4 regions of the Pantoea sp. X-Soil-ISGK-421 genome follow, and region 3 is predicted to be linked to each of the others. Evidence: predicted binding sites of a transcription regulator. Region 3 holds the regulator's gene; each other region holds the start of a gene.
What was found. Region 3 encodes Fur, which represses iron uptake genes when iron is present. Its sites were predicted from a motif close to ATAATAATGAGAACNACTATCAA; they were not measured.
Positions count from the first base shown of each region.

Region 1: the regulator Fur is predicted to act here: its motif matches at 1,761-1,783, upstream of exbB (tol-pal system-associated acyl-CoA thioesterase).
Region 2: the regulator Fur is predicted to act here: its motif matches at 1,360-1,382, upstream of fes (enterochelin esterase).
Region 4: the regulator Fur is predicted to act here: its motif matches at 1,883-1,905, upstream of fhuE (ferric-rhodotorulic acid/ferric-coprogen receptor FhuE).

Region 1 is NZ_AP035979.1:3,475,405-3,478,563, reverse strand. Features, by position in the region: gene AC6I8K_RS16005 (DedA family protein) at 1-321, opposite strand, end outside; gene metC (cystathionine beta-lyase) at 420-1,610, opposite strand; gene exbB (tol-pal system-associated acyl-CoA thioesterase) at 1,871-2,599, shown strand; gene exbD (TonB system transport protein ExbD) at 2,605-3,027, shown strand.
Region 2 is NZ_AP035980.1:648,896-652,054, forward strand. Features, by position in the region: gene AC6I8K_RS21695 (TonB-dependent siderophore receptor) at 1-1,161, opposite strand, end outside; gene fes (enterochelin esterase) at 1,440-2,798, shown strand; gene AC6I8K_RS21705 (MbtH family protein) at 2,791-3,012, shown strand; gene AC6I8K_RS21710 (amino acid adenylation domain-containing protein) at 3,118-3,159, shown strand, end outside.
Region 3 is NZ_AP035979.1:1,198,484-1,201,642, forward strand. Features, by position in the region: gene glnS (glutamine--tRNA ligase) at 1-882, shown strand, start outside; gene AC6I8K_RS05500 (hypothetical protein) at 1,117-1,512, shown strand; gene fur (ferric iron uptake transcriptional regulator) at 1,573-2,022, opposite strand; gene fldA (flavodoxin FldA) at 2,377-2,907, opposite strand; gene ybfE (LexA regulated protein) at 3,045-3,159, opposite strand, start outside.
Region 4 is NZ_AP035980.1:264,321-267,479, reverse strand. Features, by position in the region: gene fhuE (ferric-rhodotorulic acid/ferric-coprogen receptor FhuE) at 1-1,688, opposite strand, end outside; gene AC6I8K_RS19910 (H-NS family histone-like protein) at 2,264-2,665, shown strand; gene AC6I8K_RS19905 (5'-methylthioadenosine/S-adenosylhomocysteine nucleosidase) at 2,731-3,159, opposite strand, start outside.

The sequences.
Region 1 (3,159 bases), 2.3 Mb from region 3:
CGGCAAGTGTAATAACCAGCTTTTCACCAGTTTGGTATTGCCGAGCCAGCGCCCTTGCAGATAACTGAGCCAGCAGCCCAGACTGGCCGCCGTGGTCAAAATCACAATGGTTGGCACGAAATCCATCACACCTTTAGCGACCATCGCGCCCGCTAATAACAGCAGGCTATCGCCCGGCAGGAATGACGCGGGCAGTAAACCGTTTTCCAGAAATAGCGTCAAAAACATCACGCCATAGACAATCCACACCACATCCGGATTACCTAGCGCGGCAAAATCCTGATGCCAAAGCGCCTGGACAATCTCATGTAAAACACCCATCAGCTATTCCATCGAGTCACAAGGATTCTAATTTTAACCTTCTGTGGCATGGCATACGTTGATCTCTCATCACCGCCACAGCATGGTTTAGTTTCTGTTTAATTTTTTAAGCGCGCAAAGCCGGCTTTAAGATCATCCAGCAAGTCATCGACGTGTTCGAGGCCGATATGTAATCGCACTAATGTCCCGTCAAAATCCACGCCGCCCGCCGGACGAATCGCCGCCAGTTCTTCTGGTTGATTGGCCAGAATCAGCGATTCGTAGCCGCCCCACGAATACGCCATGCTGAAATGGTGGAAGTGATCGAGATAATTTGCCAGCTGCTCACGGCTCAGTTTTTCATGCAGGATGAACGAGAACAAACCGCTGCTGCCGCTGAAATCACGTTGCCAGAATGCGTGGCCTTTACACTGCGCCAGCGCCGGATGATTAACGCGCGCCACTTCCGGCCGCGTTGCCAGCCATTCGGCCACCTGCAAACCGCTCTCTTCGTGCTGACGCAGGCGCGTGCCGAGGGTGCGAATACCGCGGCTCGCCATATAGGCGGTATCGGCATCGACCATTTGGCCCATCAGATAGGAATTCTCGCGCAGCTGCGGCCAGCAACGTTCATTCGCTACCGCGGTACCAATCATCGCATCGCTGTGGCCAATGATGTATTTGGTGCCGGCCTGAATTGAAATATCGATGCCGTGCGCCAGCGCGTTAAACAGCACGCCCGCTGCCCAGGTATTGTCGATCATGATGATCGCATCCGGCGCTTTAGCACGCACGGCGGCAACAATCGCTGGAATATCCTGCACTTCCATAGTGATAGACGCAGGCGATTCGAGGAACACCACGCGGGTATTCGGCTGCACCAGCTCACCGATTTCGCTGCCGATACAGTGATCGAAATAGGTGGTGGCGACGTTCAGCTTGCTGAGAATTTTCGAGCAGAAATCCTGCGTCGGTTCGTAAACCGCGCCGCTCACCAGAATATGGTCACCGGCTTCGACGAAAGACAAAATGGCATTGGATACCGCCGCGGCGCCGCACGGATAGAGCGCGCAGCCTGCGCCGCCTTCCAGTTCGGTCATCGCATCTTGCAGTGAGAAATGGGTGAGGGTGCCGCGGCGGCCATAAAATAGCTCGCCTGAAGCGCGACCCGCGGTCGCGCGTTTTTTATCGGCGACCGTGTCAAAAACCAGGGATGAAGCGCGTTGAATTACGCTATTAACTGAGCCTTGAGTGTAACGTTTACTACGTCCCGCGCTGACCAGCGTGGTGTCTATTTTTTTCGTTGCCATCACTGCCTTTCCTGACATTTCCCACAAAACATCCACGTTACCACGAATCAGCCTGGTGGGTTGAGCCTGATTGGCGATTATCAGAGTGAGGCCAGTATTGCGCATAACATCCGCTAAATTGTGGATATCGCTGGCATCTTTGCTTTGTAAATAGTAATGAGAACCACTATCACTTCGGACGTTTTTTTTGCTATGATCCGCGCTTCAATCGTGAACTGTGCAACAGAAGTTGGAGATGCAGCGTGGTAGCCAGTGATTTGATGCAAACGGATCTTTCCGTTTGGGGCATGTATCAGCATGCCGATATCGTGGTAAAGATTGTGATGATTGGCCTGTTACTGGCTTCCGTTGTCACGTGGGCAATTTTCTTCGGTAAGTTTGCTGAGCTGAGCGGGGCGAAACGTCGCCTGAAACGCGAGCATCAGGCGCTGGGTGAAGCCCGATCGTTAAACGATGCTTACCGTGCTGCTGAAAACTTCAAAGGCAACAGCCACAGCGCTGTGCTGCTCAACGATGCGCAGAATGAGCTGGAGCTGTCCGCCGGCACTGAAGATCTGGATGGCATTAAAGAGCGCACCAGCTTCCGTCTCGATCGTCGCGTTGCGGCATTCAGCCGTCATGCCGGTCGCGGTAATGGTTTCCTCGCCACCATTGGTTCCGTTGCACCGTTTATCGGTCTGTTCGGTACCGTGTGGGGCATCATGAACAGCTTCATCGGGATCGCCAAAACGCAAACCACCAACCTTGCGGTCGTGGCGCCGGGCATCGCGGAAGCGCTGCTGGCCACCGCGATTGGTCTGGTTGCAGCGATTCCTGCGGTGGTTATCTACAACGTGTTCGCGCGTATGATTGCCAGTTACAAAGCCTCGCTGGGCGACGTCGCTGCACAGGTGATGCTGCTGCAGAGCCGCGATCTTGATCTCGGCAACGTCGATACCGCCAAAGAAGCCAACCGTCCAGCGGCGGCACAGAAACTGCGCGTAGGATAAGTATTATGGCGATGCGTTTAAACGATGACTCGGTAGGCGATGGCGAAATGCACGAAATTAACGTGACGCCGTTTATCGACGTCATGCTGGTTCTGCTGATCATCTTTATGGTCGCCGCGCCCTTAGCCACGGTCGATGTACGCGTAAACCTGCCAGCATCGACCAGCGCTCCGCAGCCGCGTCCGGAAAAACCGGTTTATCTCTCCATTAAGGAAGATAAGCAGATTTTCATTGGTAACGATGCGGTCACCAAAGAGACGCTGGTGAATGCGCTAACGGCGCAAACCGAAGGCAAGAAAGACACCACCATCTTCTTCCAGGCGGATAAATCAGTCGATTACGCCACTCTGATGGAAGTGATGGATCAGCTGCGCGAAGCCGGTTATCTGAAGATTGGTTTGATGGGCATGGAAACGGTGAAGAAGTAACCTCATCTCACCCACCTTGCCGTAGGGTCGCCATTCATGGCGACCTTTTTTTATGTCCCGCACTCAACTTGTTAATTCCTTGTTACTTTTGGTCTCATGTTTGTAAACTGCAATGGTGAAGAAGATCACATC
Region 2 (3,159 bases), on a different replicon from region 3:
ATGCGCGATGTTGCCGGTGTCAAACGTGGCTTTTAGCTGGTTATCGAGGCCCAACTCTTTCGACTTGATTTTGTCGTGTTGCGGACGGCGGTTGATCGAGTGATCGTTATCCGCATCAAAGGTATACACCAGATATTTGTACGATTCGTCCATATTGCTGTAGCGCAGATTCTGCGTAAAGCTGACGTTGTCGCTTAAATTGTGCTCGAAGATATAGCCAATCGACGTCTGTTCGCGCTTGGCTTGGTTAAAGCTCGGATCGCTGACGTTGAAATCGTAAGGAATGAAGCCTTGGCTGCTCTCTTTCAGCGTACCGCTGGCCGGCAGGAAGTTACGGTATCCCGCTTTCGGCTCGTTTTGGTACAGGGTCAGCAGCGTAAAGCTGGTGTCGGCGTTCGGCAGCCAGGTAATCGCTGGCGCAATCGCCATGCGCTGCTGTTTGTTGTCCTTAACGAACTCATGTTTGGTGCTGGCAATCCCATTCAGACGGTAAAACAGCGTGTTGTCATCGTTCAGCTTGCCGCCGAAATCAAACGCCGCTTCACCCAAATGCTGGTTGCCCGTGCTGAGCTGCACTTTGTGAATGCTCTGCGCGGTAGGACGCTTACTGGTCATGGCAACAATGCCACCCGGATTGACCTGCCCGTACAGCACTGAAGCTGGGCCGTGGATCATCTCTACGCGTTCCAGCAACCAGGGATCGATCTGCCCCGCCGCACCCGCCTGACCAGATAAGCCATAGCTCAAACCATCCAGGAATTTCGGCGCATAGCGGAAACCGCGCGCAATGATTTCATCGTTACGATTGGAGTTACCGCGATAGTTGGTGAGCACGCCGCTGGTGTAGCTCAATGCATCCGCCACCGATGCCGCAGCTTGATCGTCCATCTGTTCGCGCGTAATCACCGAAATGGATTGCGGGGTTTTGCGCAGCGGCGTAGCGATTTTGGTGCCGGCCGCGCTCTCTTTCGCCACATAACCCTGCAGCGGCGAGGTCACGCTTTCACGCGTGTCGGCGTTGACGGTAAGGGTCTCTTCAGCGGCCACGCTGAAAGCGGCCGGCGCCATCAGCAATGTTGAGGCCAGAGAAAGAGTCAGAGGATTGAATCTGAAGTGACGTGCCACAGCAGGTATTGCTGAATTTCTTGCTTTAACGGACATAGTTGCCATCTCTATTTCAAACTGCCTTGTCGATGAAATAATCCGTGCATTCGCCCTTGCCAAACGTCAATGGCTGTAACGGATTGAAATATTACTTTCTTGCGTTATTAACGGTCCTAATCTCCCTGCGTGACATCCTTCACAAAATAATCCACTGAAAATCCGAAGGTTTATTAGGTGCGAAAAATCATATTGCAAATGTAAATCGTTATCAATAGCATTTGCATTAGCTTTGATTAAGTAAAGACAGTGAACAAAATGTGGAGATGGGTTGCAGAATGTTTCTAACAAGCGCAGACAAAACGACACAAACGTGGATGCCTGCTGGCACTGTGGCGCAGTGGTTGCAACAGGACGATGTGGGTAGCGAAGGCTGGTGGCAGCGGCTGTTTGCGGTCGGTACGCCGCTGATTGAGCGTGATGAAGCCGGTCAAACACGCATGCACTTCTTCTGGCGCGATCCCGAAGGGCATTCCGCACTTTCTTCCACCCAACGGGTTTATGTCGATATTAACGGCGTCACCGATCACCACAGCCAAGCGCCAGAAAGTCTGGTGCGCGTGGGCGACAGTAATGTCTGGCATTGGTCAACCGCCATTGAGTCTGACTGGCGCGGCAGTTACAGCCTAATCCCCGCCACCGCGCAGCAGTTACCGCCGCTCTTTTGTGGCGATGATGTCGCCTGTCGCGCCCTGCAGCGCAAGTGGTGGATCTCGCTGATGCCGCTGGCAATTCCCGACAAATTCAATCCCACGCCGCCGTTTCTCAGCAGCCGCCGTTTTGCCCTGAGCAACGCGCACATGCCGGATGCGCCGGATCAATCTGCCTGGCGCGCCCTGGATGCTGGCATGGCGGAAACCTGGCCGGATACGCTGCAAACCCTGCAATGGCACAGCGCGTTGCTCAACGTGACGCGCAACGTCTGGCTTTACAGCACCGGCAACACGGCTCGGCCTGAACAGCGTCCGCTGGCAATTCTGCTCGACGGGCAAAACTGGGTGTACGGCCAACCGATTTTCAGCGCGCTGGATCAGGTCACCGCCGATGGCGAATTGCCGCCCGCCTGTTGGCTGTTTATCGATGTTATCGACAGCCAGCATCGCGAAGCTGAATTGCCGTGCAATGAAACCTTCTGGCAAGCGGTGCAGCAGGAACTGTTACCGCTGGCACGTCAACACGCGGCATTCAGCAGCGATGCCGACCGCACGCTGGTAGCCGGGCAAAGCTACGGCGGGCTCGCCGCGCTTTATGCCGGTTTGCACTGGCCGCAGCGTTTTGGCCGCATCCTCACGCAATCGGGCTCCTTCTGGTGGCCCAATCTGCAATACATCCGCGACTACGCCAATCGTCAGCAGCACGCGCCCGGTTTGCTACTGGAGCGGCTGCAACAGGGCGACTTACCGCCGGGCAAGCTGAAGATTTTCCAGGAAGTGGGCAATCGCGAGGCGGACATGGTGTACGTCAACCAGCAGATCGTCCCGGCGCTGCAGGCCGCAGGCCATGAAGTCCATTTTCGCCGCTACGCCGGAGGGCACGATGCGTTGTGCTGGCGCGGCGGTCTGATCGACGGTTGCCGCTGGCTACTGGCCGATTTTCTCTCCCCTACATCAACCTCTGAAGGTAAACACCATGTCTGAACAACAAAATCCGTTTGATAACGACGATCTCGATTTTCTGGTGCTGCTTAATGCGCGTCAGCAGTACAGCTTGTGGCCCGCTTTTGCCCCGGTTCCGGCTGGTTGGCACAACGTGGCGGGACCGCTGACGCGTAGCGCCGCCATTACGTTTATCGAAGCAAACTGGCACGACATGCGGCCAGCGACGCAACAGACGTCGTCTACCGCAGCTTAATTTTCTTTTTCGTTTTCTTTCAATAATTTATTCCCAAAATCATTCACGCTGCAGCCAACGCGGCTGCAGCGTGCAGGATGACGGGAATTAGACAGGAATGGTCCTTTGGCATCGTCAAACAATCACTCTCCAGCCTATCCTTTAGTC
Region 3 (3,159 bases):
AATCTGGAATACGCCGTGATGTCGAAGCGTAAACTGACTCAGTTGGTAAGCGAGAAGGTTGTAGAAGGCTGGGACGATCCGCGCATGCTGACCGTTTCCGGTCTGCGTCGTCGTGGTTACAGCGCCGCTTCTATCCGTGAGTTCTGCCGCCGCATCGGCGTAACCAAGCAGGACAATATCGTGGAGATGGCGTCATTAGAATCGTGCATTCGTGACGATCTCAATGAAAACGCGCCACGTGCCATGGCTGTAATGGATCCGCTGAAGGTCGTAATCGAGAACCTGCCTGCAGGTCATGAAGAGATCATCAGCATGCCGAATCATCCGAACAAACCGGAGATGGGCACGCGTGAAGTGCCATTCAGCCGTGAAGTGTGGATCGATCGCGCTGACTTCCGTGAAGAAGCCAACAAGCAATATAAACGTCTGGTGCTGGGTAAAGAAGTGCGTCTGCGTAATGCCTACGTGATCCGTGCCGAACGTGTGGCGAAGGACGATGAAGGTAATATCACCTGCATCTACTGTACCTGCGACGTTGATACTCTGAGCAAAGATCCAGCTGATGGCCGTAAAGTGAAAGGCGTCATCCATTGGGTTTCTGCTATTCACGCGTTGCCAGCGGAATTCCGCCTGTATGATCGTCTGTTCAGTGTGCCAAATCCGGGCGCGGCTGAGGATTTCCTCACCACCATTAACCCGAACTCACTGGAGACTAAACAAGGCTTCGTTGAGCCAGGTCTACGTGTAGCCGAGCCAATGGCAGCGTACCAGTTTGAACGCGAAGGTTATTTCTGTGCTGATAGTGTGTATTCACAGCCATCCAAACTGGTGTTTAACCGCACCGTTGGCTTGCGTGATACCTGGGCAAAGATCGGCGATTAAGCGTTTTTGACATCACGCGATATGATCATGTAAGGGCGAGCAATCGCCCTTTTTTATTATCTCTATTTGGCAAGCTACAACCTTTTATGCTGCCCGCCTCATCAAGCCTATAATTCCTCATTTGCGACTATTCTGACTTTAGAATAATTAACCCATTTGCCAGTGTGAAAAACTTTTTTTCAGGTAGGCTATGCGCTCTCAGACGTTGCTCCGCGGGTTATCTAAGGAAAAAAAATGACAAGTCTCGCTCAGGAAGCTAAGCATAGCGTGGTCGTTTTACATCAGCTTATCGAACGTATTTTCAATCAGGCAGAAGGTAGCGACGACAGTATTGACCTGTTTTTGTCGTACTTTCATCCCGAATTTAAAATGGTGACGCCGCAAGGCAAAAGATTGGATCTCAACGAAATGGAAGTGCTTTTTCGCCAGCTGCAGGGACAGCGTGAAGGTATGCGCATTGCGACCAGTGAGCACGCCATCATTTCGCAGCAAAGCGAGGAAGTGACGATTCAGTATCGTGAATTACAGATGATGAACGGTACCAATCAGAGCCGCATTTCACTGGCGGTACTGGATTGCAGCACCACCATTCCTCGCTGGCGTTACCTGCAAGAAACTTTCGTTGCCTGATTTCAGGTATAAAAAAACCGGCTCAAGCGCCGGTTTTTTTATACTGCATAGCACACTCAATTACTTATCGTGGAGCGAGTCGTCTTCGCGGCAGTCTCCCAGCGCACAGTGACCGTAGAGGTACAGGCTGTGGTTGCTGAGTTTGATGCCATGGCGAGTGGCAATTTCACGCTGACGCGTTTCAATTGATTCATCGCTGAATTCGATAACTTTGCCACAATCCAGGCAAATCAAGTGATCATGGTGATGCTGCTGAGTCAGTTCGAAGACAGATTTACCGCCTTCAAAGTTATGACGGGTTACGATGCCCGCGTCGTCAAACTGGTTAAGAACGCGATACACCGTCGCCAGGCCAATCTCTTCGCCCATATCAATCAGGCGCTTGTACAAATCTTCCGCACTGACGTGATGGGACTCGGGGCCAGGTCCCTGAAGCACTTCCAGAATTTTCAGTCTGGGTAGCGTGACTTTCAGGCCAGCCTTCTTCAATGCGGAGTTGTTGTCAGTCATGCGGATATTGTCCTGTTACTTTGCTAGTCACTTGCGGCGCAGGGGCCTTGAATGTTTAGGTCAACGCGCATTCTCATTTGCGTCTCATTATAGAACTCAAGCAGTGAAATGAAAACCAAAGCAACGTCCTTAATCACCAAAGGCTGTAAGGATAATGTCACTAACGTCTTCATGACGCTTGGGTTTTGGATTCCATTTCACTCAGCCTCATTCTACTGCCAGAGGAATAAGCGGATGACCATTGCGGGTATTCTACAGATTTGCGGGGAAAAGTTAAAAAACCGTAGCTATTATTTTTATAGGAAATTCCGTTACCCGATGTGAGATTACGCCCACATCGGGCAGAGCAGGGAATCAGGCTTCAATAATCTCTTTCAGCTGCAGCTCGTCAAAGATCTGCTTAACCCACTTCTCAACACGTTCGTTGGTCAATTCCGGCTGACGATCTTCGTCGATAGCCAGACCAAGGAAGTTTTTATCATCGGCCAGGCCTTTTGATGCTTCAAAATGATAGCCTTCAGTTGGCCAGTGACCGACGATCACCGCACCGTTCGGCTCGATGATGTCACGGATGGTGCCCATCGCATCACAGAAGTACTCAGCGTAATCTTCCTGATCGCCACAACCAAACAACGCTACCAGCTTGCCATTGAAGTCAATCTCTTCCAGCGTCGGGAAGAAATCATCCCAGTCACACTGCGCTTCGCCGTAATACCAGGTTGGAATGCCCAGCAGCAGGATGTCGAACGCCTCGAGATCTTCTTTGGTGCTCTTAGCAATGTCATGCACTTCGGCGACATCTTTACCCAGTTGTTTCTGGATCATCTTTGCAATATTTTCAGTGTTGCCGGTATCGCTGCCGAAGAAAATGCCTACGATTGCCATGGGTTAGGTAACCTCTTAAATCCTGATTGTGAATGTAAGTCAGTTGACTGCACAGTTATGCGAATAATAGCAGACCGGTAAAAAGTGCGGAACGTGTAAAGCCGTGACTTTGTGTTCCAGCGTGCGGTCTTCGCGCGTTACGACAGTTTGAGCTGTGCCAGCAGCATTTGTTCAATCAATTCGCTGCGACTGATATTTTGCTGATCGGCCAGCGTGCTGAGCGCGTCAACCGCTTCGCTCGACATCTTCAGC
Region 4 (3,159 bases), on a different replicon from region 3:
TTATCCAGTTCGGTACGGAATAACGAGATAGAGGTGGTCAGACGGCTGTTAAACCAGTCTGATTTCACGCCCGCTTCGTAGTTTTTGCCAATCACCGGCGCCAGGAATCCGCCCGAGGCATCCTGATAATCCTGCGGCTGGAACACTGACGTGTAACTGGCATACGCAGACCAGTTGTCGTAGAAGTCCCAAATCACGCCACCATACGGCGTGATGTTGTTCTTCTCCATCTCTTCGCTCAGCGTCTGACGATTCCAGTTGGTGTAGCGTGCGCCCAGAATCACATGCAGCGGATCGGCCAGCGAGAGGCGGGTTGCCAGATAAGCAGATTTCTGATGTACCCGTTGTGTATCTGACGCAGGTTCACGCGGATCCCAGTTGGATTCCGGGAAATCGCCGTTGTAGTTATTGAAGTTACCCAGCTCGGCGGATGAGATGTTTTCCCACGAACTGTAGTACTTGTTGTCCTGACGGCTGTAGTTAACGCCGATCATCAGCTCATGCTGACGGCCTAGCAATTCGTATGGGCCGCTGGCGAAGGCATCCACCGCATCCACTTTACGTTTACCGGTGTTGTAGCCCGTACCGCCGATAACCGGATAGCCGGCGTAAGAAGAAGAACCCGCACCGGTGGTTTTATCAAAGAAGCCATCGATATACAGCTGTTTGCTGTCGAGGAACATTTCGTTGTGCGTGCCGTTAAGCGTAATGTTCCAGCCGTTATCGAAATTCTGCTGCAGGTTAACAAAGACCTTTTTGTTTTCTTTGTTGTTGTAAGCCCAATCCGGTGCGGTGTTGTAACCCCGACGCGCTTTAATCTGCGAACCATCGGTATACCAGCGCGGTGAACCGCTCCACATTGGCGAATCGGTATTGACCTGCGAGAACTCGTAGCCCACCGACAATTTGGTGGAGTCGGTCAGATCAGCGTCAACCACGCCATAGACGAACTTTTTGTCTGCGCCGTAACGTTCGATAAAGCTGTTTTTATCTTCATAACCCGCGACCAAACGACCACGCACGTTGCCTTCTGGCGACAGCGGTGCGGAGAGATCCGCAACATAACGCTGCTTATTCCAGCTGCCATAGCTGGCGGAGACATCACCGGTGAACGTTTTGCTGTCGGCGTGCTTACGCACCATGTTGATCGAGGCGGATGGATTGCCTGGGCCAGTTAACAAACCGGTGGCACCGCGCACCACTTCTACGCGCTCATACAGCGCCATATCACTCTGCGCATCGCCAAGGTTCCAGCGTGATGCGAAGGCAGTGGGAATACCATCGACCATATAGTTGTCGATAATAAAACCGCGCGAATAGTAATTAGTACGGTCCATATCGGACGAGACGCCGTGAATGCCGGTGGTGTTCTTCAGCACGTCATTGAGCGATTGCAGCTGCTGATCTTGCATACGCTGCTTGCTAACGATCGAAACCGATTGCGGAATATCGCGCGCGGTGAGCGCCATTTTGGTACCGGCACGCGTCACCGGAACGCTGTAATCCTGTGCCGCCTGCTGTTCCTGTTCCGCAGTAGCGCTGGCATCAACGTTCAGTGTCTGTTCGGTTTGGCTGGTCTCTGCTGCCTGCGCGATACCCGACGCAACCATCATAGCCAGTAAAGAGAGACGCAATGCACGCTGAGGCACACTGCCGGGTTTCCTGACGCGCAAATCTTCGAAAGACATACGATTCCTCGATCAACTTATCGTTATTTTTTTGCGGCACCGCTGCTGACGTCTGAAAGAGGAACGACAGTAAGGAAGCCGTTAAGAAAGCAAATGAGAAATATACGCATTAAGATTTCCAATGCAAGAAATTGTTACCGGTTTACTGACACTTTTACACTTCAAGAAAAACCTTAATCTTCAAGGAGTAATAGTTGAGAGGCGTTATTTTTAGGAGTATCCGCTTGGCATTTCCGGCAACTATGTGAAATTAAACGGATTCACCCTGTAGCGGCGCAATTTATTGCGCGTGAATTGCACATTGAATCGCGCCGCCACAGAATGTGCGGCGAAATAATGATGAACTTAACTAAACGGCATAAAACGCGGAGTACGTGCACCTTTATTACTCGCATTGCTTTGCGTCATAAAAAAACGTCAAATAGTGTGAATAATCATCAAGTCAAATAAAGAAATACCTGATCTCATCCCTATTTTCCGGACAATTCTGTTGATAGTAGATTATTTTAATTTGGTGAAAAATCTCGTAGAATGCGCGGCTTCAAACCATTTATATAAGTAATAAGGATTTATTCATGAGCGATGCACTTAAAGCATTGAACAATCTTCGTACGCTGCGTGCTCATGCGCGTGATATTGAGGTCGCAGTATTAGAAGAGATGCTGGAAAAATTCGCCGTGGTAGTCGCCGAACGCCGTGAAGAAGTGGATGCAGAAACTGCAGCACAGCGAGAAAAAGAAGAAAAACTGGCGCTGTATAAAGAGATGCTGCTGAATGACGGCATCGATATTAATGACCTGGCGCAATTAAACCTGCAGGAAAGTAAACCTAAAGCGAAACGTGCGCCGCGTCCAGCTAAGTATAAGTTCATCGATGAACAGGGTAACGAAAAATTGTGGACCGGCCAGGGCCGCACGCCGTCACCGATTAAGGCTGCACTTGATGCCGGCGGTTCAATGGATGATTTCCTGATTTAATCGACACCATGCAGTACAGCGCATGAACGTAAAAAACGCAGCACATGTGCTGCGTTTTTTACTTATTACTTCTGAACGTTAATCTGTTTGATATACGCCTTTAAAACGTCGTAAACATAATCCTGGCAAGCGATACCGGTTTGCGCATCGTACTTACCGTTATTGGTGATGTTGTTGGATAACACACGGATACCGATAAACGGGATAGTAAACAGCGATGATATCTGTGCTGCAGACGCGGTCTCCATCTCCTCGACAGAGGTGCTGAAATTCTCATGGAAGAAGCGAATACGGTCTAACTCGCTATTCCACACATCCGCAGATCCAATCACGCCTTCCACTACTTTGCCTTTGGTGTAGGCCGGTATCGCCTGCTCGGCCGCTTTCATCAGCTGCGGATCGGCGGCAAACTGGCGGATGCTGTGGGCATTTTTATCTTCACCTGCGCTGCCTTTCGAGGCCAGTAGATCCATCGGTTTCCACTCAACGGAATT